Regions from separate parts of the Streptomyces sp. NPDC058796 genome, predicted to be linked through region 1. Evidence: riboswitches for the same ligand, from Rfam matches in the RefSeq annotation. Region 1 holds a riboswitch; each other region holds the start of a gene.

What was found. A riboswitch is a leader RNA that binds a small molecule or an ion and turns the genes downstream of it on or off. The one in region 1 is predicted to bind thiamine pyrophosphate.
Region 2: another riboswitch for thiamine pyrophosphate. It lies ahead of thiO (glycine oxidase ThiO); the one in region 1 lies ahead of ACFW47_RS28405 (thiamine ABC transporter substrate binding subunit).
Region 3: another riboswitch for thiamine pyrophosphate. It lies ahead of thiC (phosphomethylpyrimidine synthase ThiC); the one in region 1 lies ahead of ACFW47_RS28405 (thiamine ABC transporter substrate binding subunit).

The regions. Positions count from the first base shown of each region.
Region 1 is NZ_JBHYOP010000012.1:171,134-178,038, forward strand. Features, by position in the region: gene ACFW47_RS28385 (S-4TM family putative pore-forming effector) at 1-651, opposite strand, end outside; gene ACFW47_RS28390 (nucleotidyltransferase) at 660-1,529, opposite strand; gene ACFW47_RS28395 (hypothetical protein) at 1,784-2,410, shown strand; gene rlmN (23S rRNA (adenine(2503)-C(2))-methyltransferase RlmN) at 2,581-3,687, shown strand; TPP riboswitch at 3,729-3,834, shown strand; gene ACFW47_RS28405 (thiamine ABC transporter substrate binding subunit) at 3,914-4,999, shown strand; gene ACFW47_RS28410 (ABC transporter permease) at 4,975-6,663, shown strand; gene ACFW47_RS28415 (ABC transporter ATP-binding protein) at 6,678-6,905, shown strand, end outside.
Region 2 is NZ_JBHYOP010000001.1:165,823-172,727, forward strand. Features, by position in the region: gene thiE (thiamine phosphate synthase) at 1-147, opposite strand, end outside; gene ACFW47_RS00740 (Rv2175c family DNA-binding protein) at 319-684, opposite strand; gene ACFW47_RS00745 (NAD(P)/FAD-dependent oxidoreductase) at 726-1,985, opposite strand; gene ACFW47_RS00750 (hypothetical protein) at 2,018-2,368, opposite strand; TPP riboswitch at 2,420-2,531, shown strand; gene thiO (glycine oxidase ThiO) at 2,529-3,737, shown strand; gene thiS (sulfur carrier protein ThiS) at 3,734-3,934, shown strand; gene ACFW47_RS00765 (thiazole synthase) at 3,937-4,734, shown strand; gene pknB (Stk1 family PASTA domain-containing Ser/Thr kinase) at 4,859-6,811, shown strand; gene ACFW47_RS00775 (deoxyribonuclease IV) at 6,885-6,905, shown strand, end outside.
Region 3 is NZ_JBHYOP010000003.1:184,592-191,496, forward strand. Features, by position in the region: gene ACFW47_RS09535 (hypothetical protein) at 21-887, shown strand; gene thiC (phosphomethylpyrimidine synthase ThiC) at 949-2,760, opposite strand; TPP riboswitch at 2,753-2,942, opposite strand; gene ACFW47_RS09545 (YibE/F family protein) at 3,014-4,558, shown strand; gene ACFW47_RS09550 (SsgA family sporulation/cell division regulator) at 4,623-5,060, opposite strand; gene ACFW47_RS09555 (IclR family transcriptional regulator) at 5,159-5,902, opposite strand; gene ACFW47_RS09560 (DUF5326 family protein) at 6,201-6,413, opposite strand; gene ACFW47_RS09565 (cupin domain-containing protein) at 6,588-6,905, opposite strand.

The DNA of each region.
Region 1 (6,905 bases):
GTTAGAGCGCCACACTTCGATTAGTTCTTTAATGGCAGGTATGAGCGGGACGTACACGCCGATAATGGCAGCGAGAAGCGACAGGCTCCCTAGTATGGCCGCCACGGTAACTGCGGACAAAAGAAGAATGCCCAGAGAGAATGCACACGCTGCCCACGCTCGGTGCGTAGCCGCTCCCCACCCAAGATTAACTCGCTGGCAAATCAGCACATCGGCAGGTCGTGCGATCCGTGTAGTGATTCCGTACCAATCCCGGAGATTCCCACGCTTGTAGCGCATAGATGCACGAGCCACTTCAGATGCGCTAGGGCGGCGCACTTTTCCACCTCGCGCCCATGGCAACTGAAAGACGCTCGTGTCAAATTCCTCCTGCATGGCTGCCGCAGAATCGACCTTCTTCTTCTCGCGTGCGCTTCCTGCGAGGCTTAGAATGAGAAGTGTGACTCCTGAGGCTGCGCCAATTATAGGCTTGAACGGGTCCAGCATGAAAGTGGTTGCGACGGTCGCCAGTCCGCCGATAAGGACGATCGACAGCTTCGCGAAGTGAAGCAACTTGGCATCGGCGTATGTCTGACGCTGCGCAGCGAGCAGACGCAGGGAAGACTCCGTGTTCTGCGCCTCGTAAATTGGCGGCGTTGTAAAAGTGGGCATCGCCAACCTTAGAGAACGTACGGAAAGTCGGTGCCGAAAACGTCTTGGTACTCACTGGATGCTGCCCAGTCATCCACCGTCCACTTTGCATAACCCGCCTCAAGGTGAGGCAAGCACGCGTTCATGGCTCTGATGGTCGCCAGACGATTGACCTCCGAACTGCAGGGAGTGATTCTATTCACCAGGCCGGTCGGATCATTCATGGAACGGACACCGTGTTTGATCATCCGATCGACTATATCCGGCAGGGCTGATGGATACAGAATGCTGTCTACCCGCATCCCGTACTGTGCGGCACGCATCTCTAGATAGAAGGAAGAGACTGGGACACGGTGCTGGTACTTCCATGCCTTTAGCAGCCTAGCCAGGCCCTTAACTTTGCCGGAGTGTAGGCCGTCCGCATCTCGAACGTACTGCAAATGCGCTTTAGGGGCCGACTCTCTCCACGTGTCCCCGGGGCCCGGGATCAGGAATACTTCTTCACCATTCGGCCCTGAACGCTCGTAGAAGCCGGGTGTCACCTCGTACTGCGTCACCAGCTGCTTGAAGTCAATACTGACAGTGGGGCGTGAAACCCACACGTCGAAAGCCTCCCACAGCTCCTTCTTCAAAACGCTCTTCATCGAGGTCAAGAAGGAGACCGGTTTTATCGTTTTACGATCCAGCGGGATTCGAGCGAAGTAATCAACGTCACTAATTTGAGAAATCCCGGTGCCGTTGGAGAAAGATCCGCTTTGAAAAAAACTGTAAACGCCAAACTCGGCATCTAGAGTCTCGTAGATCCTTGTTCGGTATTTACTTACCTCCTCTTTCTCCCACTTCTTGGGTGTCTTCGTTTTTAGGAATTGCGCGAAAGCTTCTGAGATGGTCTCAGCCACCAGCGGCATGTCAGCCCCCCTGAGCAGCACTGTGGACTCCGGTTGTGCCGGGGTCAGTATGCAGCGTCCCACTGACATTGATCGTCGAACTAGGGCAAGTGAGACGACCGCAGGTCACGGCCGCCGATGATCAGTTGTGGCTGTTCCGAGGCGCAAGCGTGTGCGACCGAGTCCTGGCCAGATCGCCCCCTTGTGTGCCCTGCGTGTGCGTGCCACACAGTTCAGAGGCGGGGACCAGGGGGAGGAGGCGCTGCATGTTGGTGTTGGGTGGCTATTCGGTAGGGCCGTCGGCCTGGGCTGTCGAGCGGTTTGGGCGGAATGCCGGCGCGCTTGCTGCTGCGGTTCCGGTGCAGCTGGCCAAAGCGCACGCGAAGGCTCACGCCGCGCACCTCGCGGCAGGGCTCAAGAAGCGGAGCCCGTACGGGGTCGCCCTGGCGGGTCTCGTGCGCGAGCACCTGGCGGAGACGGCTCGGGAGCTGGGGGAGGCCGTACGAGACGTGCGCGGGTACGAGTACGCGGTGATCAATGATCACGCTCTCTTTCCCTTCCGGTTCGCGGACAGGCCCAGGCCGCTGGATCGGGCCCGGCTGCCGGCTAACGCTTCTCCCACCCGGCAGCGGCTGTTTCGGGCGCATGGGCCGCAGCCCCCCGACACCCTCTTCGACGTCGACGAGGACCTGGTGACCGAGGAGTACCTGGGGCTACACGAAGTGTTCGAGGAGCTGGGAGCTTCCACCCGGCTCGTCTGCGTGTTCTTCACGGCGGACGCCGAGAACGGCATCCATGCCATTCACTGGGGCGACGCCCATCTAGAGCCTGACCGCACATTCACGTGGCCGTACAAGGAACAGCTCCCGGTCGCTCCAGCGCAGATGGAATGACGGGCCGTGGGCGCCGGCACCTGTGCACCTACGGCGTCGGCTGACCGAGTCCTGGGCCGTCCCTGGGCCGTCCGAGGCCGACCAACGCTGACAGTCGGCACCCACGGGTGACCACCCCCACCCCGCTCAGGCCTGGGCGCCCGGGGATGATCTGCGACACTGGTACAGCCATGCCTAAGCCCGGAGAACTCACATTCGTCGCCCCCCGCGGAGCCAAGAAGCCGCCGCGGCACCTCGCCGACCTCACGCCCGCCGAGCGCAAGGAGGCCGTCGCCGCCATCGGTGAGAAGCCGTTCCGTGCGAAGCAGCTCTCGCAGCACTACTTCGCGCGGTACGCGCACGACCCCGAGCAGTGGACCGACATCCCGGCCGGTTCCCGCGAGGGACTCCGGGAGGCGCTGCTGCCCGAGCTGATGTCGGTCGTGCGGCACCTGTCGACCGACCAGGGCGCCACCCGCAAGACGCTGTGGAAGCTGTTCGACGGGACCCTCGTCGAGTCCGTCCTCATGCGCTACCCGGACCGGGTGACCATGTGCATCAGCTCCCAGGCGGGCTGCGGCATGAACTGCCCGTTCTGCGCCACCGGCCAGGCCGGCCTGGACCGCAACCTGTCGACGGCCGAGATCGTCCACCAGATCGTGGACGGCATGCGGGCGCTCAGGGACGGTGAGGTCCCCGGCGGGCCGGCCCGGCTCAGCAACATCGTGTTCATGGGCATGGGCGAGCCCCTCGCCAACTACAACCGCGTAGTGGGGGCCATCCGCCGGCTCACCGACCCCGAGCCCGACGGACTCGGCCTGTCGCAGCGCGGCATCACCGTCTCCACGGTCGGCCTCGTCCCGGCCATCCACCGCTTCACCGGCGAGGGCTTCAAGTGCCGCCTCGCCATCTCCCTGCACGCCCCCGACGACGAGCTGCGCGACACCCTCGTCCCCGTGAACACGCGGTGGAAGGTGCGCGAGGTGCTGGACGCCGGGTTCGATTACGCGGCGAAGTCGGGACGCCGGCTGTCCATCGAGTACGCCCTGATCCGCGACATCAACGACCAGGCCTGGCGCGGTGACCGCCTCGGACGGCTGCTCAAGGGCAGGCCCGTGCACGTCAACCTCATCCCGCTCAACCCGACACCCGGCTCCAAGTGGACCGCTTCCCGGCCCGAGGACGAGAAGGCGTTCGTGGAGGCGATCGCGGCGCACGGTGTGCCGGTGACCATCCGGGACACCCGTGGGCAGGAGATCGACGGGGCGTGCGGTCAGCTCGCCGCGAGCGAGCGGTAATCTGACCGGCGGAAGTACGACCTGACAGAAACCACATCTTCATATTCCGACAGGGGAGCGCCACAGCGCTGAGAGTGCGGCACCGGCCGCAGACCCTCCGAACCTGGCCCAGGTCATTCTGGGTAGGGAGATCGGTCACCACTCGAGCTGTTGCGCCCTGCCCGGGACCCGCGCCAGGGGTTCCGGGCGGGGCCGCGTCTTCTCCTGGTCACCCAGGAGGAATTCAGTGAGCATCACCAAGAAGGTCACCGCCCTCGCCGTCGGGCTGGGCATGGCCGGCGGCCTCGCCGCGTGCGGATCGTCGTCCGACGGGGACGGCGGGGGTTCCGGCGACTCCAAGACCGTGACCCTCGTCAGTCACAATTCGTGGGCCGTCTCGAAGGACGTCGTCGCCGCCTTCGAGAAGAGCTCCGGCTACAAGGTCGAGGTCCTGGAGGACGGGGACGCCGGGCAGGCCGTGAACAAGGCCATCCTCACCAAGGACAACCCGCAGGGCGACGTCTTCTTCGGCGTCGACAACACCCTGCTGTCGCGGGCGCTGGACAACGGGCTGTTCCAGCCGTACGAGGCGAAGGGCCTCGACCAGGTCGACGCCGCGTACCGGACCGGCACCGACCACCGGGTCACGCCCGTCGACACCGGCGACATCTGCGTCAACTACGACAAGGCCTACTTCAGCGAGCACGAGCTGACCCCGCCGGACTCCTTCGACGACCTGGTCAAGCCCGAGTACAAGGACCTGCTCGTCACCGAGAACGCGGCCGGCTCCTCGCCCGGCCTCGGCTTCCTGCTCGGCACCGCGGCCGAGTACGGCGACGAGGGCTGGCAGGACTACTGGAAGAAGCTCGAGGCGAACGGCGTCAAGGTCGTGGACAGCTGGGAGCAGGCGTACAACGAGGAGTTCTCCGGCTCGTCCGGCGGCAGGAAGGCCAAGGGCGACCGGCCGCTCGTCGTCTCCTACGCCTCCTCCCCGCCCGCCGAGGTGATCTACGCCGACCCGCAGCCGGACACCGCGCCGACGGGCGTCGCCCAGGGCACCTGCTTCCGCCAGATCGAGTACGCCGGTCTGCTGAGCAACGCCGGGAACCCGGAGGGCGGCAAGGCGCTCCTCGACTTCCTGCTGAGCAAGCAGTTCCAGGAGGACCTGCCGCTCAACATGTTCGTGTATCCGGTGCGCAAGGACGCCGCGATCCCCGAGTCCTTCCGGAAGTTCGGGCCGCCGGCCGAGGACCCGCGGACCATGGACCCGGCGAAGATCGCCGACAACCGCGACCAGTGGGTCAAGGCGTGGACCTCGCTCGTCGTGAGGTGAAGCGGGTGGAGCGGGTGGAGCGGGTGAGGAGCGCGCGCGGGAGCGCGGCGCGGCTCGGGCTGATGGCCGTGCCCGTCGCGTTCTTCGCGGCGTTCTTCGCCTACCCCGTCGCCGCGATCGTCGCGCGCGGGCTCAAGGCCGACGGAGCCTGGCAGTTCGGGCGGATCGGGGAGGTGCTCGGGCAGTCCGACGTCCGGCAGGTGCTGTGGTTCACAACCTGGCAGGCGCTGGCCTCCACCGCGCTCACCCTGCTGATCGCCCTGCCCGGCGCCTACGCCTTCGCCCGCCTCGACTTCCCCGGCAAGCAGGTGCTGCGGGCCGTGGTGACCGTGCCGTTCGTCCTGCCGACGGTCGTCGTCGGCACGGCGTTCCTGGCGCTGGTCGGCCGCGGCGGGCTGCTCGACGAGCTGTGGGGCGTACGCCTGGACACCACGGTGTGGGCGATCCTGCTCGCGCACGTCTTCTTCAACTACGCCGTCGTCGTCCGCACCGTCGGCGGCCTCTGGTCGCAGCTCGACCCGCGGCAGGAGGAGGCCGCGCGGATGCTCGGCGCCTCGCGGCCGAAGGCCTGGCGTCAGGTGACGCTGCCCGCGCTCGCGCCCGCCGTGGCCGCCGCCGCGCTGATGGTGTTCCTGTTCACGTTCACCTCCTTCGGCGTGGTCCAGATCCTCGGCGGGCCCGCCTTCTCCACCCTGGAGGTGGAGATCTACCGGCAGACCTCCCAGGTCTTCGACCTGTCCACGGCCGCGGTACTGACGCTGGTCCAGTTCGTGGCGGTCGCCGCCGTCCTCGCCGTGCACGCCTGGACGGTACGGCGGCGGGAGACGGCCCTGCGGCTGGTGGACGCGGCCACGACCGCGCGCCGCCCGCGCGGAGCCGGGCAGTGGGCGCTGCTGGCGGGGGTCCTGGTCACCGTCGCCGGACTGATCCTGTTGCCGCTGGCCGTACTGGTCCAGCGGTCGCTCGGCGCGTCCGGTCTCGGCTACTACCGGGCGCTGACCCGCGCGGACGGCGGCACCTTCCTGGTTCCGCCGATCGAGGCGATCGGCAACTCCCTCCAGTACGCCGTCGCCGCCACCGCCATCGCGGTGGTGATCGGCGCTCTGGCCGCCGCCGCTCTCACCCGCCGCGACGCGGGCCGTTTCGTGCGCGGTTTCGACGCCCTGCTGATGCTGCCGCTCGGGGTGTCCGCCGTGACCGTCGGCTTCGGGTTCCTGATCGCGCTGGACGAGCCCCCGCTGGACCTGCGCGCCTCCTGGATCCTGGTGCCGCTCGCGCAGGCGTTGGTCGGCGTCCCCTTCGTCGTACGGACCATGCTGCCGGTCCTGCGGGCGGTGGACGTACGGCTGCGGGAGGCGGCGGCGGTGCTCGGGGCGTCGCCGTGGCGGGTGTGGCGTGAGGTGGACCTGCCGATGGTGCGGCGGGCGCTGCTGGTGGCCGCCGGGTTCGCGTTCGCGGTGTCGCTCGGGGAGTTCGGGGCGACCGTGTTCATCGCGCGGCCCGACAACCCGACGCTGCCGGTGGCCGTGGCGCGGCTGCTGGGACGGCCCGGGGACATGAACTACGGCCAGGCGATGGCCCTTTCGACGATTCTGATGCTGGTGTGCGCCGTGGCCCTGGTGGTGCTGGAGCGGCTGCGGACCGACCGGACCGGGGAGTTCTAGAGATGCCGCCGAGCCTGCCGACGAGCCTGCTGGGCCTGGAGGGCGCGACCGTCCGCTTCGGCGGGCGGCCCGTGCTCGACGCCGTCGACCTGGAGGTCGCCGAGCACGAGGTGGTGTGCGTGCTCGGGCCCAGCGGCAGCGGCAAGTCGACGCTGCTGAGGGCGGTCGCCGGTCTCCAGCCGCTGGACGCCGGACGGGTGACGCTGGACGGGCACGACCAGGCCGGGGTGCCCGCGCACAAG
Region 2 (6,905 bases), on a different contig from region 1:
GTCGCGCAGCTGCACGATGTCGACGCCGCCGGCCAGCACCGCGTCGAGGAACTCGGGCAGGTCGCCCTGGTCGCGGCGGGCGTCCGTGCACAGGTAGAGCCGGGCGTCGGCGAGCCGGGCGCGTGCGGTCGCGGCGGTGTCGGGCATGCGGGTGTCCCCCCAGGTGTGCGGTGTGCGGCCCGCGGTGGGCCGCACACCTCGGCTAACGGGCTGCGGCCCCTGCGACTCCCGGACGGGGCTCCGCAGGGTACGCCGCCCAAGGTACGACGCGGCGGTGGTGCCGCCACGAGGCGGACCCCCGCCGCCCGGGGGATCGGATCAGACGGCGAGCGCCTGGGCGCGGCGCTTCACCTCCGTGCCGCGGTTCTCGCTCAGCGCCTGCGCGGGGGTGCCGGGCAGGGACTCGTCGGGCGTGAAGAGCCACTCCAGCATCTCCTCGGCCGTGAAGCCGTCGTCCCGCAGCAGCGTCAGGGTGCCGACCAGGCCCTTGACGACCTTGTCCCCGTCGATGAAGGCCGCCGGGATGTGCAGTGCGCGGTTCTCGCCGCGGCGTACGGCGATGAGCTGGCCTTCCTTGATCAGCTGGCGCACGCGGGTCACCTCGACGCCGAGCATCTCGGCGATGTCGGGAACGGTGAGCCAGGCAGGCACGAGAGCATCGATCTTTGCGTCAATCTCGGTCACGCCTCAAGCCTGCCATCTGGCACTGACAGTCGGAAACCGGACTACGCCGTGGCCGCCTTCAGCGGCTTCGCCGGGTCGGCCAGCAGCCGCGGGTCCATCGCCGTGCCCGCCTGGATCAGCCTCCTGCCCTGCGCCAGGTCCCGGGGGCGGCCCACCGCCAGCAGGGCGGCCAGGCGGCTCCCCCGCAGCCAGCAGACCGTCCAGGCGGCAGACGCCGGGTCGCCGCGCCACAGGATCGTGTCGGCGGCCGTGTGGTGACCGGCGTACTGCACGAAGCGGCCGAACTGCTCGGACCAGAAGTACGGCACCGGATCGTAGGCCTCGGGGGCCTCGCCGCCGGGGGCGCCGGCGATGTCGGCGGCGACCGTGCGCGGGCCCTGGAGGGCGTTGTCCCAGTGGTGCACCAGCAGCCGCTCCCCGTAGCGGCCGGAGGGGAAGGACGCGCAGTCGCCGACCGCGTACACGTCCGTGGCGGACGTGCGCAGGCGGTCGTCGGCCAGGACCTCGCCGTGCGCGCCGAGGGCGATCTGGGAGCCGGCCAGCCAGGCGGTGGCGGGCCGGGCGCCGATGCCGACGACGACCGCGTCGGCGGGCAGTCGCGAACCGTCGTCCAGGACCACCACGTGACCGGGCTGCCCGGGGCCTTCGCCTTGCTCGACGCGCTCCACGCGTGCGTGCGTGCGCAGGACGGCGCCGGCTTCCGCGTACCACTGCGTCATCGGGGCGGCGACCTCGGCGGGCAGTGCGCCGGTCAGCGGCCGGTCGGCGGCCTCCACCACGGTCACCGCGCAGCCGGCCTCGCGCGCGGCGGTGGCGAACTCCGCGCCGATCCAGCCCGCGCCGACGACCACGATGTCGTGCTGCCGTGCGAGCACCGGGCGCAGCCGTTCGGCGTCGTCCAGGGTGCGCAGCAGGTGCACCCCGGACACGCCCTCGGCGCCGGGCAGCCGCAACGGTTCCGCGCCGGTCGCCAGCACCAGGCAGTCGTACGGCACGGGCCCCTCGGACGTGTCGAGGACGTGCTCGGCGGGGCGGACGCCCAAGGCCTCGCAGCCGAGCCGCAGGGTGATGCCGAGGGCCTCGAAGTCGACGTCGAAGGCGGAGCCCTCGGCGGTCCCGAGCAGGACGGCCTTGGACAGCGGGGGGCGGTCGTAGGGCTGGTGCGGCTCGGCGCCGATCAGCGTGACGGGACCGGTGAAGCCCCGCTCGCGCAGGGCGACCGCGGTCTGCACCCCCGCCATGCCCGCGCCCACGACGACCACGCGGCGCTCCGGGGTCCGCTCCTGCGTCTGCTCGCTCACCTGATCACCTTAGACACCCCGCGCACCGCGGGTCAGTGCTCGTGCGCGGTGAGCTGCTCCACAACGCTCGTCCCGCTGCCCCGCTGCGACTCCCACTCCCAGGTCTCGTCCAGCCGCACCCGCCCGTCCGGCAGCTCCACGACGGTCGACACGCAGTGCCCCGACGACGTGCTGCCGTCGGTCTTGAGCTGCACGTACCGGAAGTCCAGGCGGTCGCCCTCCCGGGTGCCCACCAGGTGGCCGCGCAGGACGTCACCGCCCGCGTACTCGGCCCACACGGCGCCGTCCCGCTCGTGGTAGGTGAAGCGGGTGCGCGTGCCCACCTGACCGGGCGCCTGGTCGGCGACGGGGGCGAGGACGAGACCGTCGAGTGAACGGGCCACGGGCGAGGCTCCCTTACGAGTGCGATGTGCTGCGGGCTAGGGTGGCCAACGTAAGGCACTCGCGGGAGCCCGGACGCACCGGGCTGAGAGGGAGGCTGGCGGCCTCCGACCGTACGAACCTGATCCGGGTCATGCCGGCGAAGGGAGGGGCTGGACGCCCATGTCGTCACCACCGCACACGTCGTCCCGTACACCCGACGTCCTCGTCGTCGGGGGCGGCATCATCGGCCTGGTCACGGCGTGGCGGGCCGCGCAGCGCGGACTCGCCACGGCACTGGTGGACCCGGAACCGGGCGGTGGCGCCGCCCAGGTGGCGGCCGGGATGCTGGCCGCCGTCACGGAACTGCACTACGGCGAGCAGACGCTGCTCGCGCTGAATCTCGCCTCGGCCCGCCGCTACCCGGAGTTCGCCGCCGAGCTGGCGGACGTCACGGGACACGACCTCGGTTACCGCCGCTGCGGCACCCTCGCCGTGGCGCTGGACGCCGACGACCGCGTCCACCTGCGGGAACTGCACGCGCTCCAGCAGCGTTCGGGGCTGGAGTCCGAGTGGCTGCCGGGGCGTGAGTGCCGGCGCCTGGAGCCGATGCTCGCGCCGGGCGTGCGCGGCGGACTCCGGGTGGACGGCGACCACCAGATCGACCCGCGGCGCCTGGCCGCCGCACTGGTCGCCGCCTGCGACCGCGCGGGCGTCGTCCTCCACCGGGTGTGGGCCGACCGGCTCACCGTCGGGCACGGCGGCGAGCGGACCACGGGGATCGTCACCGCCGACGGCACCGTGCTGGAGGCCGGGCAGGTGGTGCTGGCGGGCGGCAGCCTGAGCGGACGGCTTGCGGGCGTGCCCCAGGACGTACTGCCGCCGGTGCGGCCGGTGAAGGGGCAGGTGCTGCGGCTGACGATGCCGCGGGCGCACGGGCCGCTGCTGAGCCGCACGGTGCGCGCCGTGGTACGCGGCAACGCCGTCTACCTGGTGCCCCGCGAGAGCGGCGAGCTGGTCGTCGGCGCCACCAGCGAGGAGCTGGGCTGGGACACGACGGTCACCGCGGGCGGCGTCTACGAGCTGCTGCGCGACGCCCACGAGCTGGTCCCCGGCATCACCGAGCTGCCCCTGACGGAGACCCGGGCGGGTCTGCGTCCCGGCTCCCCGGACAACGCGCCGCTGCTCGGCCCGACCGGTCTGGACGGCCTGCTGCTGGCCACCGGTCACTACCGCAACGGCGTCCTGCTCACCCCGGTCACCGGCGACGTCATGGCGCACGCCCTGACCACCGGCGAGCTGCCGGAAGAGGCCCGGCCCTTCACCCCCCGGCGCTTCGCCGACGCCCCCGCGCTCCCCGCACTCCCGCAACTTACGGAGCAGTCCGCATGAACATCTCCGTCAACGGCGAGCCGCGCGAGGTGGCTCCCGGCACGGCCCTGGACGCCCTGGTGCTCACGCTCACCACGGCGCCGTCCGGAGTGGCCGCCGCCCTTAACGAGACCGTCGTCCCGCGCGCGCGGTGGGCCGCCACCGCGCTGTCCGACGGCGACCGCGTCGAAGTCCTCACCGCCGTCCAAGGAGGCTGACCATGGCCGACGATCCCTTCGTCCTCGGCGGTACGTCCTACGGGTCCCGCCTGATCATGGGTACGGGCGGGGCGCCCAGCCTCGACGTCCTGGAGCGGGCGCTGGTGGCGTCCGGTACGGAACTGACGACCGTCGCGATGCGGCGTGTGAACGCCTCGGTGCACGGGTCGGTGCTGTCGGTGCTGGAGAAGCTCGGCATCCGGGTGCTGCCGAACACAGCCGGCTGCTTCACCGCCGGGGAGGCCGTGCTCACCGCGCGGCTCGCGCGCGAAGCGCTCGGCACCGACCTCGTGAAACTGGAGGTCATCGCCGACGAACGCACCCTGCTGCCGGACCCGATCGAGTTGCTGGACGCGGCGGAGACGCTGGTCGACGACGGGTTCACGGTGCTGCCGTACACCAACGACGACCCGGTCCTCGCGCGGAAGCTGGAGGACGTCGGGTGCGCCGCGATCATGCCGCTCGGGTCGCCGATCGGGTCGGGGCTGGGCATCCGCAACCCGCACAACTTCGAGTTGATCGTGGAGCACGCGCGCGTGCCGGTGATCCTGGACGCGGGGGCCGGCACGGCGTCGGACGTGGCGCTGGCGATGGAGCTGGGGTGTGCGGGGGTGATGCTGGCGTCGGCGGTGACGCGGGCGCAGGAACCGGTACTGATGGCGGAGGGGATGCGGTTCGCCGTGGAGGCGGGGCGCTGCGCGCGGCGGGCGGGGCGGATCCCGCGGCGGCGGTTCGCCGAGGCGTCGTCTCCCGCGGAGGGCCTCGCGGTGCTTGATCCGGAGCGGCCCGCTTTCCGGTAGCCCCGCCGTCCTGCCGCCCGGTCTTCGCCGTGCGTGCGTGGGAAGCGTCACAGGTGCGCTGCAGTACCGGGGCCGATCGACGACGGCGGCGTCGGGTGTCCGTGGCGGCTCGTAGACTCGCTGCGTGGACACGACCCTCCAGGACCCTCTCGTCGGGCAGGTGCTCGACGGCCGGTACCGCGTAGAGGCGCGGATCGCGGTCGGCGGGATGGCCACGGTCTACCGGGCCGTGGACACCCGCCTGGACCGCGTGCTCGCGCTGAAGGTGATGCACCCGACGCTCGCGACCGACGCCACCTTCGTGGAGCGGTTCATCCGCGAGGCGAAGTCGGTGGCCCGGCTGGACCATCCCAATGTCGTACAGGTGTTCGACCAGGGAGCCGAGGGAGCGTACGTCTACCTGGCGATGGAGTACATCGCCGGCTGCACCCTGCGTGACGTGCTGCGCGAGCGCGGGGCGCTCGGGCCGCGGGCCGCGCTGGACATCCTGGAGCCGGTGCTGGCCGCGCTGGGCGCCGCCCACCGGGCCGGCTTCGTGCACCGGGACATGAAGCCGGAGAACGTGCTGATAGGGGACGACGGCCGGGTCAAGGTCGCCGACTTCGGACTGGTCCGGGCCGTGGACACGGTCACCAACACCACCGGCGCCGTCCTCGGCACCGTCTCCTACCTGGCGCCCGAGCAGATCGAGCAGGGCGCGGCCGACCCCCGGGTCGACGTGTACGCGTGCGGCGTCGTGCTGTACGAGATGCTGACCGGCGGCAAGCCGCACGAGGGCGACTCCCCGGCCCAGGTCCTCTACAAGCACCTGCACGAGGACGTGCCGCCGCCGTCGGCCGTCGTGCCGGGGATGGCGTACGAGCTGGACGAGCTGGTCGCCTCGGCGACCGCGCGCAACCCCGGGATCCGGCCGCACGACGCCGTGGCGCTGCTCGCACAGACCCGTGAGGCCCGTGCCGCGCTCACCGACGAGCAGCTGGACGCGGTGCCGCCGCAAGCGCTCCCCGGCGAGCACGACAACGCGGAGGACCGCACGAGCGTGATCCCCCGCGCGCTGACGATGCCCCGGCCGCTGCCCGTCAACGAGGACGAGGGCGACGGCACGGACGGCGCCTTCCCCGCGGACGGGGTGAACCGCACCAGCCGGCTGACCGCTCCCCCGACGGCCCCGCCCCGGAGCCGGCGGCCGCGGGTGCGGCGCGGCCCGCTGGCGGTCGTCGTGGCCGTCCTGCTGGTGCTCGGCGTCGGCACGGGCGTCTGGTACATCAACTCCGGCCAGTTCACCAAGGTGCCGGCACTGCTGTCCAAGACCGAGGCGCAGGCCCGGGACCGGCTGGAGGACGCCGGGCTGGACGTCGGCAAGGTCGAGCACGCCTACAGCGACACCGTGGAGCGGGGCAAGGTCATCAGCACCGACCCCGAAGCAGGCACCCGTATCCGCAAGAACGACTCGGTCTCGCTCACGGTCTCCGACGGCCCCGACACCGTGAAGCTGCCGGATGTCGAGGGCTACAAGCTGGACCGGGCGCGCACCGTGCTGAAGGACGAGGGGCTGGAGCCCGGCATGGTGACCCGGGCGTTCAGCGAGGAGGTGCCGAAGGGCTTCGTGATCTCCACGAAGCCGAAGACGGGCACCACGGTGCGCGCGGGCTCCGCGGTCGCGCTGGTCGTCAGCAAGGGCGGCCCGATCGACGTCCCGGACGTCACCGGCGACGACCTGGCAGACGCGCGGGCCGAGCTGACCGAGGCCGGGCTGAAGGTGAAGGTCGCCGACGAGCAGGTGAACTCGGAGCACGACAAGGGGCAGGTCGCCCGCCAGAGCCCGGGTCCGGGCAGCCGGGCGGCCGAGGGCGACACGGTGACCCTCACGGTCTCCAAGGGCCCCGAGATGATCGAGGTCCCGGACGTGGTCGGCGACAGCGTGGACGACGCCAAGCGGAAGCTGGAGGACGCGGGCTTCGAGGTGGACGAGGACCGCGGTCTGCTCGGGCTGTTCGGCGACACCGTGAAGGAGCAGTCCGCGGACGGCGGGGACACCGCTCCCAAGGGGTCCACCATCAAGATCACCATCAGATGACGCCACCGGGTGACACCGTCGGGTGACGGCACTCACGGTCCGGGGGCGCCACCAGTCATGACACCCTGAACGGGTGAACAGTGAACGGTCCGCC
Region 3 (6,905 bases), on a different contig from region 1:
GCCCTACGGAGCATCGGGGGATGCACATGAACAGCGTTCCGCAGCATCTGTCGAACGAGGACCGCCAGGAATACGAGCGGATCCTCGACGAGGCGCTGCGCTCCGCACCACACCGCCCGGAGCTGGCCACTGTCGGACAGCGGCTCAACTCCGAACAACTGCGCACCATGGCACTCAACGCCACCGCCCTCATCACCGCGGCGGCCACCACCGAGTACCAGCACTACGTCAAGGTCCGTGAGCAGCTGCGCCACCCGGCGCCGTCCGCCAAGGAACCGGCCACGCGCGGTTCGGGCTCCGAGGAGCAGGGCCCGGGCGCGGCAGGGCTCGCCGCCACTATGGGCGAGGTCGCGGAGGCGACCGGCGCGGGGGCCGTGGCCGTCGTCGCCGTCCTGGCGCCCGTCCTGGCCGGCACCGCCGCGGCGATCTTCCTGCTCGTCGGTTACCTCCTGAAGGTGCTCGACCCGGGGCAGACCTTCGCGCAGACCATGCTCACCACCGGGTGGGTGTTCGGCGCCGTGACCGCGGTCGCGATCCTCGTCGCCGCGGTGGGTCTGCTGCTCACCGCGCTGCGCAACCGCCCCTTCGCCGAGTCCGGCTTCTACGGCGAACTCGACGAGGAAGTGGTCCGGGCCAGGGACGCCTGGCACGAAGCCCTGCTGGAGCGGGGCATCCTGCCGTTCCTGCGGGAGGCACTCGCCGATCCGGGCACCGCGGCGCTGGGCACGGGACCGGCGGCGCCGACGAGCCGCATGCCGCACCTCGGCTACGGCCGTCCGGGCTTCACGAGCCCCGGTGAGGGCACCGCCACCGGCCCGCGTCCGAGCTACTCGAGCCCGGACTACAGCAGCCCGGACTTCGGCGGCCCGGAACACCGGTCCGAGTAGTCACCGCCCGGGCGCCGTACCCCCTCGCCTTCGGGGGTACGGGGCACCGGGCCGGGTGACGTCAGTCGGCGATCGGCAGGTACACCCTGTTCCCGCTCGCCGCGAACTCCCTCGACTTCTGGAGCATCCCCTCGGCGACCTCCTCGGGAGACGCTCCCTCGGCTGCCGCACCACCGAATCGCTCCGTGATGCTCTGGCTGATCTTCATGGAGCAGAACTTCGGCCCGCACATCGAGCAGAAGTGAGCCGTCTTGGCAGGCTCGGCCGGCAGTGTCTCGTCGTGGAACTCCCGCGCCGTGTCCGGGTCGAGGGCCAGGTTGAACTGGTCCTCCCACCGGAACTCGAAACGGGCGTCCGACAGCGCGTCGTCCCACTCCTGGGCGCCTGGGTGCCCCTTGGCGAGGTCGGCGGCATGGGCGGCGATCTTGTAGGTGATGACGCCGGTCTTGACGTCGTCACGGTTGGGCAGGCCCAGGTGCTCCTTGGGTGTGACGTAGCAGAGCATGGCCGTACCCCACCAGGCGATCATCGCTGCACCGATGCCGGAGGTGATGTGGTCGTAGGCCGGCGCGACGTCGGTCGTCAGCGGGCCGAGCGTATAGAACGGAGCTTCATCGCAGATCTCCTGCTGAAGGTCGATGTTCTCCTTGATCTTGTGCATCGGGACGTGGCCCGGGCCCTCGATCATGGTCTGTACGTTGTGACGCTTGGCGATCGTGTTGAGTTCCCCGAGCGTGCGCAACTCCGCGAACTGCGCCTCGTCGTTGGCGTCCGCGATGGAACCCGGCCGCAGGCCGTCACCGAGCGAGTAGGTGACGTCATAGGCGGCGAGGATCTCGCAGAGCTCCTCGAAGTTCTCGTACAGGAAGGACTCCTTGTGGTGCGCCAGGCACCACGCCGCCATGATCGACCCGCCGCGCGAGACGATGCCGGTCTTGCGGTTCGCGGTCAGCGGTACGTACGCCAGGCGCACCCCGGCGTGAACCGTCATGTAGTCCACGCCCTGCTCGGCCTGTTCGATGACCGTGTCCTTGTAGATCTCCCAGGTCAGCTCCTCGGCCCGGCCGTCGACCTTCTCCAGGGCCTGGTAGAGCGGCACGGTCCCGATGGGGACGGGGGAGTTGCGCAGTACCCATTCACGCGTGGTGTGGATGTTGCGGCCGGTGGACAGGTCCATGACCGTGTCGGCGCCCCACCGGGTCGCCCAGGTCATCTTCTCGACCTCTTCCTCGATGGAGGACGTCACCGCCGAGTTGCCGATGTTGGCATTGACCTTCACCAGGAACCGCTTGCCGATGATCATCGGCTCGATCTCCGGGTGGTTGACGTTGGCGGGCAGCACGGCACGGCCCGCCGCGATCTCCTCGCGGACCACCTCCGGCGCCACGTTCTCCCGGATGGCCACGTACTCCATCTCGGGCGTGATCTCTCCCCGGCGTGCGTACGCGAGTTGCGTGACCGCGCTGCCGTCCCGGCCGCGCCGCGGCTGGCGCGGACGCCCGGGGAAGACGGCATCGAGGTTGCGCAGACCGCCACGCGGCGAGGTGTGCTTGATTCCGTCGTCCTCGGGACGGACGGGACGGCCCGCGTACTCCTCCGTGTCACCGCGGGCGATGATCCAGTTCTCCCGCAGCGGCGGCAGCCCCCGTCGGACATCGGTGTCGAGGAGCGGATCGGTGTACGGGCCCGAGGTGTCGTAGAGCGTGACCGACTTCCCGTTGGTGAGGTGCACCTGACGGACCGGCACCCGCAGGTCGGGGCGCGAGCCCTCGACGTACGCCTTGTGCCAGCCGATGGACTTCCCGGCCTCCGCGGTCTCCTCCTGGACGGAGTTCTGAGTGGAGGCAGGCGTGCGTGCGTCCTTGATGGTCATGAGACCTACTCCCTACGCCGGCATTACCCGGTAACAGGTTCGGCGGTCGACGCAGCGGTTTCCGTCCGCGGACGTTTCGTGGGCAACGTCACTCGACTTCGGTGACGTTTCCCGTGAAACATCGCTGGGACGGAGGTCAGCGCCCTCTCAGCCCGGTGCTCCGAGCTCCCGCGTGTACAAAGGTGCCTCCACGCTAGCGTCAATTCGGGCGCGGTGAACAGAGGGCCCCCCTCGTTCTTGCGATGATCGGTCGGTGACCACACCGCAGCATCCCCCCTTCCCGCCGCACGAACCCCGCCGCGGACCGGGCACCGACCACGGCGACAGCCACGGAGCCGGTCCGGTTTCACCCGGTCCTCACGGCGCGGGCGGAGACCGCCATGACGCAGGGGGCGGGCACGGCCCCGGCGGCGGGCAGGGCCCTGGCGGCGGGCACGGTGCCGGAGGCCACGGTTCGGGCGGCGGTGGAGGCGGGGGCGGCGGACACGGCCACTCGCACGCGCACAGTCACGGTCCGGCGGCGCCCGTCTCCCGGCATCTGCGGAAGGTCATCGCCGCGGTCCTCATCCCGTTCGCCGCGGCCGTGCTGATCGGGCTCGCGGTGCTGTGGCCGGGAGGAGCCCCGCCGCACGAACGCACCGGGGTCGGCTTCGACCGGCAGACGCAGCAGGCCACGGTCACCAAGGTGGTTGAGCTGAGCTGCCAGTCCGTGAACGCGTCGGGCGTCCCCCCGACCGGCGACACCTCCACCGCCGAGGGTTCCTCCGCGGTGCAGCAGGCGAACGGCGACTGCAAGCGGGCCACGATCCGCGTCGACAGCGGCGACGACAAGGGCCGCACCTTCACCGAGATCGTGCAGCCGGACCAGTCACGGCAGCTGCACGAAGGCCAGAAGGTCGTGGTCGCCTACGAGCCCTCCGCGCCCGAAGACCTGCAGTACTCGGTGACCGACATCAACCGCCGGGTCCCGATGGCGCTGCTCGCCGGCATCTTCGCCCTCGCGGTCGTGGTCGTCGGACGTCTACGCGGCCTCATGGCGCTGATCTCCCTGGCCGTCAGCTTCCTGCTGCTGAACTTCTTCATCCTGCCCGCCATCCTGCAGGGCTCGAACCCGCTGCTCGTGGCGGTGATCGGCTCCAGTGCCATCATGCTGATCGCCCTGTACCTGTGCCACGGCCTGTCGGCCCGCACGTCCGTGGCGGTACTGGGCACGCTCATCTCCCTGGTGCTGATCGGCGTGCTCGGGTCGCTGTTCATCGGCTGGGCCGCGCTCACCGGCAACACGGACGACAACACGGGCCTCATCCACGGCCTGTATCCGACGATCGACATGAGCGGCCTGCTGCTGGCCGGAGTCATCATCGGTTCGCTCGGTGTCCTCGACGACGTGACGGTCACCCAGACGTCGGCGGTCTGGGAACTGCACGAGGCCAATCCGACGCTGGGCCGGCGCGGGCTGTACCGGGCCGGAATCCGTATCGGTCGCGACCACATCGCCTCGGTCGTCAACACTCTGGTCCTCGCCTACGCGGGCGCCGCCCTTCCGCTGCTGCTGCTGTTCTCCATTGCGCAGAGCGGGGTGGGCACGGTCGCCAACAGCGAGTTGGTCGCGGAGGAGATCGTGCGCACACTGGTCGGCTCGATCGGCCTGGTGGCGTCCGTTCCGGTCACCACGGCCCTCGCGGCCCTCGTCGTGTCGGCCGACCGGCCCGCCGACCGCCCTGCGGCACAGGCCCCGGGAGCGGCACCGGGTTCGGCGTCCGTACGCGGCGGGCGGGGTCGGCGCCGCAAGCGCTGAGCCACCGGAGGGACCGCCCCGGTGAAGCGTTTACGGCACGGGAAGGGGTTCCTGCCGTAACGGTTCAGCCCGCGCTCTGTTCCTCCGCCAGGATGCGGTCCAGGGCCTCGTCGAGGTGGGCGTCGAAGTCGGCGAGCGCACCCTCCTGGCCCAGCGGCACCAGCTTGTCGGTCCGGTCCAGGAACGCCACCAGGGGAGCCGCCGATGACCGGAAGAGCGCCTGGTCGGTCCCGACCTGAAGACGGATCAGTACCTCGGCCAGCGGCTCGGGGTCGACGGGAGCGATGCGCACATCGCCGTCACCGCACGGCCGGCCCACCCCGTCCACCAGCAGCTCCCGGCCGAAGGCCCAGGTCACCGGCGCGTCCCCGGGCAGATGGAAGGTCAGTCGCACGGCATAGGGATCACAGGTCTCGTAGCGCAGCTCCACCGGGATGCGGAACGAGAGCTCCTCGGACACGAGAAAGCTCATCATGACCTCTGCCTGTACGGACTCGCCCATCGCACACCCGTCATTCGCCGTCGACTGTCCGGGAATCAAACCTCTAACACTGGTGGCATCTTGCTCAACGTACACACCAGATCACAAGGAGTGAGTTTTCAGATACTGATAGAGATCGCCAGTGACCCCAGTAACCGCCCCACCTCGTCCTGCAACCGCTGCGCCGCGGGCAGCAGCCGGTCGGCCTGCTGGAGGGGCAGGGAAATGGCCATGGTGGCGGCCGTGGTGCCGACGGTGATCGGGATCGCCGCGCACACCGTCCCCAGGGCGTACTCCTGGCGTTCGACCACCGGAGTCATCCGCCGCATGCGCTCCAGCCGCTTCAGCAGGGCATTGCCATCACGCACCGTGTACGGCGTGACGGGTCGCACGGGGTACCTGTCCAGGTGGTCACGGCGGGCGTCCTCGTCCAGCTGCGACAGCAGGCACTGCCCGATGGCGTGCGCGTGTGCGGTCTCCCGGAAGTCCGCCCATTCCTCCACGGCCGGGTTGCCCGGGGTGTCGGAGACGCACATGATTTCGATCTCGCCGTCCCGGTACATGGCGTAGTACACGGGGACGCCGATCGCGTCGCGCCAGCGCGCCAATGCGTCGATCACCGTGCTGCGACGTTTCTGCTGGGCGCCTCGGCCGCTCAGCCGCTCGGCGGCCTCGCCGAGGAAGAACAGCCCCTTCTCGCGGCGCAGATAGCCCTCGTGCACCAAGGTGCGCAGCAGGTGGTACGCCGTGGGCAGCGCCAGCCCGGTCTCCCGGGCCAGTTGCTTGGCGGGGGCTCCGTACGTGTGCCCGGCGACGCACTCCAGAAGCCGCATCGCCCGCTGAACGGATCCGATGAGCGTCACGGAGGGCGGGTCCGCGGAGGAGGTGGGGGGCGTTCGGGGCGTCGAGTGTGGCTGCACGGGCAATGCGTGCAGCGGAACAAATGCGGTGTCGGCCGTGGCCAAGGGTCACTCCCGGAACGCGAGGGGGCAGCCCCGTGCGGGGAACACGGGTGGGGGTGTACGCCGCTCGCGGGGTCACCCCCGCGTCGAGTTCCGGACTCTAATCGCCGGTCACCGCTCACCGGCGAACCGTCCGGGAAACTTCCCTCGCGCGAGGGAACCGGTGATTCCTGTTACCGCCTCCGGTGTCCCACAGTCCTCACCAGTCGCTGCGTGAGGATGAACTCGACATGAACTTGCGCACCACGTAGATCAGTCCGCCGACGAGCGCGACGAAGACCAGCAGCTTGAACAGCAGTCCGATCACGAAGCCGACCACGCTGGCGATCAGCCCGCCGAACACGACCAGGGCGATGACCGGCACCGCGACCCACTTCACCCACCACGGCAACCCCGTGAAGATCTCTCGCATCGCCCTCGTCCTTACCTCTCCGCCCGTTCGAGCGCCGGGTCCTTCGACGGCCCGGGAGCCCGCTGGGAATTCCGAATGTCCTGCACTCGATGCTAGGGCCGCGCGTGCCCCGGCAGCGGCCCCGCATCCCCTGTCTCCCCCTGACCGATCCCCTAGGGAACCCCGATGCGCGGCTCAGCTCTCGGGAGGGGAGAAGACCACCAGAACCCGCAGGTCCTCGCTGATGTGGTGGAACTTGTGGGCGACCCCGGCCGGCACGTAGACCACGCTGCCGCGCGCGACCTGGGTGGTCTCCATGCCCACGGTGATCGCGGCCCGGCCGCTCACCACGAAGTACACCTCGTCCTGCGCGTGCGGCTGCTGCGGGTCGGACGTTCCCGCGTCGAGGGCGTACAGACCGACCGACATGTTCCGCTCGCGCAGGAACTGCAGGTAGGCACCGTCGTTGGCGGCGCGCTCCGCCTCGAGTTCGTCCAGCCGGAATGCCTTCAT